Regions from separate parts of the Rhodomicrobium vannielii ATCC 17100 genome, predicted to be linked through region 1. Evidence: riboswitches for the same ligand, from Rfam matches in the RefSeq annotation. Region 1 holds a riboswitch; the other holds the start of a gene.

The links. Region 1 has a riboswitch for S-adenosylmethionine ahead of metZ (O-succinylhomoserine sulfhydrylase). Riboswitches for the same ligand answer to the same signal wherever they lie in the genome.
Region 2: another riboswitch for S-adenosylmethionine. It lies ahead of metX (homoserine O-acetyltransferase MetX); the one in region 1 lies ahead of metZ (O-succinylhomoserine sulfhydrylase).

What each region holds. Positions count from the first base shown of each region.
Region 1 is NC_014664.1:3,699,181-3,701,379, forward strand. It holds gene metZ (O-succinylhomoserine sulfhydrylase) at 1-1,152, opposite strand, end outside; SAM riboswitch at 1,193-1,270, opposite strand; gene RVAN_RS17010 (amidohydrolase family protein) at 1,397-2,199, opposite strand, start outside.
Region 2 is NC_014664.1:1,418,939-1,421,137, reverse strand. It holds gene RVAN_RS06440 (acyl-CoA dehydrogenase C-terminal domain-containing protein) at 1-427, opposite strand, end outside; gene RVAN_RS06435 (hypothetical protein) at 899-1,120, shown strand; SAM riboswitch at 1,194-1,271, shown strand; gene metX (homoserine O-acetyltransferase MetX) at 1,324-2,199, shown strand, end outside.

The DNA.
Region 1 (2,199 bases):
GTCCGCGTGCTCAAGCCCCACCGAGAGCCTGAGCGTTCCCGCCGTGATACCAAGCTCCGCCTTCGCTTCGTCTGACAATTTCTGATGCGTGGTCGTGGCCGGATGCGCGATCAGCGATTTCGCATCGCCGAGATTGTTGGAGATCTTGATGACCCGCAGCGCGTCCAGAAACCGGAACGTGGCGTCCTTGTCTCCGTCGAGCGAGAAAGCCACGAGCGGCCCGCCTGACGCCATCTGCCGTTTCGCGAGCGCCGCCTGTGGGTGATCGGCGCGGCCCGGATACATCACGCGCGCGATGCCGCGTTGTTCGCTCAGAAAGTCCGCGATCTTCGCCGCGCTGGCGCTTTCGCGCTCGACACGCACGGTCAGCGTTTCGAGGCCCTTCAGCATCACCCAGGCGTTGAAAGCCGAGAGCGTCGGGCCGGTCTGGCGCAGGAAGCCCTGCACGTGCTCCTCGATGAATTTCGTCGTCGATAGAATGACGCCACCGAGACATCGCCCCTGCCCGTCGATGTGCTTCGTCGCCGAGTAGATGACGACATCGGCGCCGAACTTGAGAGGCCGTTGCAGAAGCGGCGTCGCGAAGACGTTGTCCACCATCAGGATCGCGCCCGCGTCATGCGCGATGCCAGCGACGCCTTCGATGTCGACGATGTCGAGCGTGGGGTTGGCGGGGCTTTCGCAGAACAGCACGCGCGTGTTCGGGCGAATGGCCGCGCGCCAGGCGTCGAGGTCGCGACCGTCGACAACGGTGGATTCGATGCCGAAGCGCGGGAGGATTTCCTCGATGATGGCGCGGCTTGCACCGAACACGGCCTTCGCGCCGATCACATGATCGCCAGCCCGGAGATACGAGGCGAGCGAGGCGAACACTGCCGCCATGCCCGACGCCGTACCGCGCGCCGCCTCTGCGCCCTCAAGCGCGGCGATGCGCGTCTCGAACATGGTGACGGTCGGGTTGCCGTAGCGGCTGTAGACGTAGCCTTCGGCTTCGCCCTTGAAGCGGGCTTCGGCCTCGGCGGCGCTCTCATAGGTAAAGCCTGAGTTCAGATACAACGCTTCGGACGTCTCGCCGTGGGGCGAGCGCAACGTGCCGGAATGGACGAGAAGCGTATCGGGATGAAGGCCGTCAAGCCCCGTATGATCGGACATTATAACCCCTCATGGGCGCTAAAATGCCGTAAGCCTTCAAGAGAGAGGGCGAGCGGCCTTTTAGCAATTTGTTTAGCGTGGCTGCAAGCCGGCCGGCAAAGGGACCACGTTCGAAGGCCAGCTAACACCCGCGTGCACTTTCCCGTCAAGGGCAACCGCCGAAGAAATATGCCCGCCCTATGAAACCGCGCACCGAAAAAAGATCGACGCGCGTATCCCATCGGGTCGGGCATGAGATTTCGTGTCACGCAGCGAGCGAGGCGGCGCGCTCCGCCGCTATCGGCCGTGCGCAGGCCCACTTCGCCACCTGCTGGATGTCGTAGAAGCGGCACGCCTCCATCAGCATCCGGCATTCGGTCCAAACGTCGCCATCCACGATGGGCATGAACAGGTCGTGGATATTGTCGACGCCGAGATAGGTCCGCACCCCCGCCGCGAGCAGCTTCGGGAACGGCGCGATGGAATTGTGCAGCGGCGCCGTCATCGGCAGTTGCGCCATGCTGAGCGCGGCGGACGGGCAGATCACGATGCCCATATCGGCGTCGAGGATCTTCTGGATGATGCGGTCCTGCTCGCGCTCGCTTTTCGCGCCGAGCGAAATCGCATGCACACCGAAGACGCGGCCCTGCATGCCATGCTCAATGGTCTTTTCGGCGAGAAGCTCCGTCTCGTTTTCGAGCGGGTTGTTCTCCTGATCCACGTGCACATCCACCGGCTTGCCGAGGCGTTTCGCGAGGTCGAGGATCGTATCGAGATGCGCCTCGGGGCGTGGACGGTCGCGCGAGGGCAGCCCGCCGCAATAATCGGCCATCGCGCAGGCTTCGGCATATTGCTCGTAGGACGCGGGGTCGAGCACGCCTTGCAGCGGCTGAACGCCAACCTCGAAGTGAATTTGATCCGCATAGCGCTTCTTCACCTCGACCGCCGCCTTGATCGGCAGCAGGCCCACGGTGGAGTCCGCGTCGACCATCGTTCGGCAATAGGTCACGCCTTGCGCGATCATCGTCTCAAGGCCGCGGCTGATGCGCTCGACGAGATCGTCGTGGG
Region 2 (2,199 bases), 1.7 Mb from region 1:
CGCTGGCATGAGAGGCGATGGCCGAATAAGCACCGGCCGTGAGGCCGGGATACGGGCCGAAAGCGAGGTTCGCGGAGCAGATGAACTCCTCGATCGCAAAGCCGACCGTGTGCGGCAAGCCCTGGCCGCCATGCTCGGGCGACGCGTTCATCGATGGCCATCCGCCTTCGACATATTTGTCATAGGCTTGCTTGAAGCCTTTCGGCGTGCGCACGGTGCCGTTCTCGAAGACGCAGCCTTCCGCGTCGCCGCTCTGGTTCAGCGGGTGAAGAATCTCCTCGCAGAATTTCGCCGCTTCATCGAGCACGCTCGCTATGACGTCCGGCGTCGCGTCTTCGAATCCCGGCATGGCCGACAATTCGCGCGCTTCCCACAGCTCATTCAGGATGAAGCGGTAATCGTCGAGCGGCGCCTTGTAGCTGGGCATTGTCTTCCCTCCCTGGTCCTTTTTCGAGCTTTCAGCGCCGGTCCGCCGGCGAAAGGCCGGCCGTCGCGCTGCTGCATGCGTTAAGTAGTTTACGTATACGTCAATGGCAAGCAAAACGCGATCCCGCCTAAAGGTGCAGAAGCGTTGACTTTTGTCACAGACCTTTGTGTTCGGCGGTGCTTGTGTGGAAACCCTCACGAACAGTCAAAGCTCGGGAGGGTATGGAAGATCGGGGAGCAGGGCCATTGAAAATGGTATCGGATGAGAAGGCTTTCGTCCGATCACATGCTCATAAACACTTCGTGTCGCCGTTGAAATTCGACGGAATAGACGTGGAGTATTGGGAAAAACGAGTTGCTTGCCTTATTCGAGCCGGCGAATAGCGCGATCAAGCTCATAGCGTAAGGGGTGGATGTAATGCGTACAGAAAGAAGCCTGATAGCCAATATCAATAATAGGCTCGTGCCGCCGATGGAAAAGAAGATCGATTTAGCGCCACCTCTCCGGCCCAAATTCACGACGTCGATGGAAAAGAAGATCGAGCATCTCTGGCTTGATTCCGAACGACGCGGCTGGGAATTCAACGAATTCGCCGTGGTCGTCCTGGAGGTTCTTACCGTCCTTCACCATCGCAACGGACTGGAAGACAAGACCGCCGAAACGCAAGAAGACCGCGAAACGCAGGTCGGCTGATAGCACGCTACAACCCCAGACGGCTCGGGCGCTGACTCGGCAGCACTTGACGTAGGCCGTCTGGCGTCCTTTATTTGTGAATCGTGGTGATTTGGCCGGCCGGCTTGCAGCCACGTTAAAAAACTCGCTAAAAGGCCGTGGCTCGCCCCGGTCCGGCGCGTTAACGGTCGGCCGTCCGTCGAGAGGGTTAGGCCGTTTCCCAAATGAGCAGGTTGCTTGTTACCGGCAGCGAGTACCGGACAATTCCGTTAGCGTGTCAGCTTTTCCAAAGCCGCGAGCCTCTGCCGCTCGATTGCGGACGTTCGCTCGAAACCTTCCAGATCGCTTACCAGACCTATGGCGAACTGAACGCGGACAAAACCAACGCAATTCTCGTCTGCCATGCGCTGACGGGCGATCAGCACGTCGCCGACCGGCACCCGATGACGGGAAAGCCCGGCTGGTGGGAGACGCTCGTCGGGCCCGGCAAGCCGGTCGATACGACGCGATATTTCGTCATCTGCTCGAACGTGATCGGCGGATGCATGGGCTCGACCGGCCCGGCATCGATCAACCCCGCGACTGGCAAGCCGTGGGGGCTCGACTTCCCCGTCATCACCATCGACGACATGGTGCGAGCGCAGACGCGGCTGATCGATCATCTCGAAATCTCGGAGCTTTTCTGCGTGCTTGGCGGCTCGATGGGGGGCATGCAGGCGCTCGAATGGTGCGCGAGCTACGGCGAACGCGTTTTTTCCGCGATGCCGATCGCAACCGCCGCGCGCCAATCGTCGCAGAACATCGCGTTCAACGAGGTCGGCCGACAATCCGTCATGGCCGATCCGGAATGGCGCGGCGGCCGTTATCTTGAGGACGGCACGAACCCGGCAAAGGGCCTCGCGGTGGCGCGGATGGCAGCGCACATAACCTACCTTTCCGATGACGCGCTGCACCGGAAGTTCGGCCGCAACCTTCAAAATCGGCAGAAGGTCACTTTCGGCTTCGACGCCGATTTCCAGGTGGAAAGCTACCTTCGATATCAGGGCATCAGCTTCGTCGATCGTTTCGACGCGAACAGCTATCTCTATATCACCCGCGCC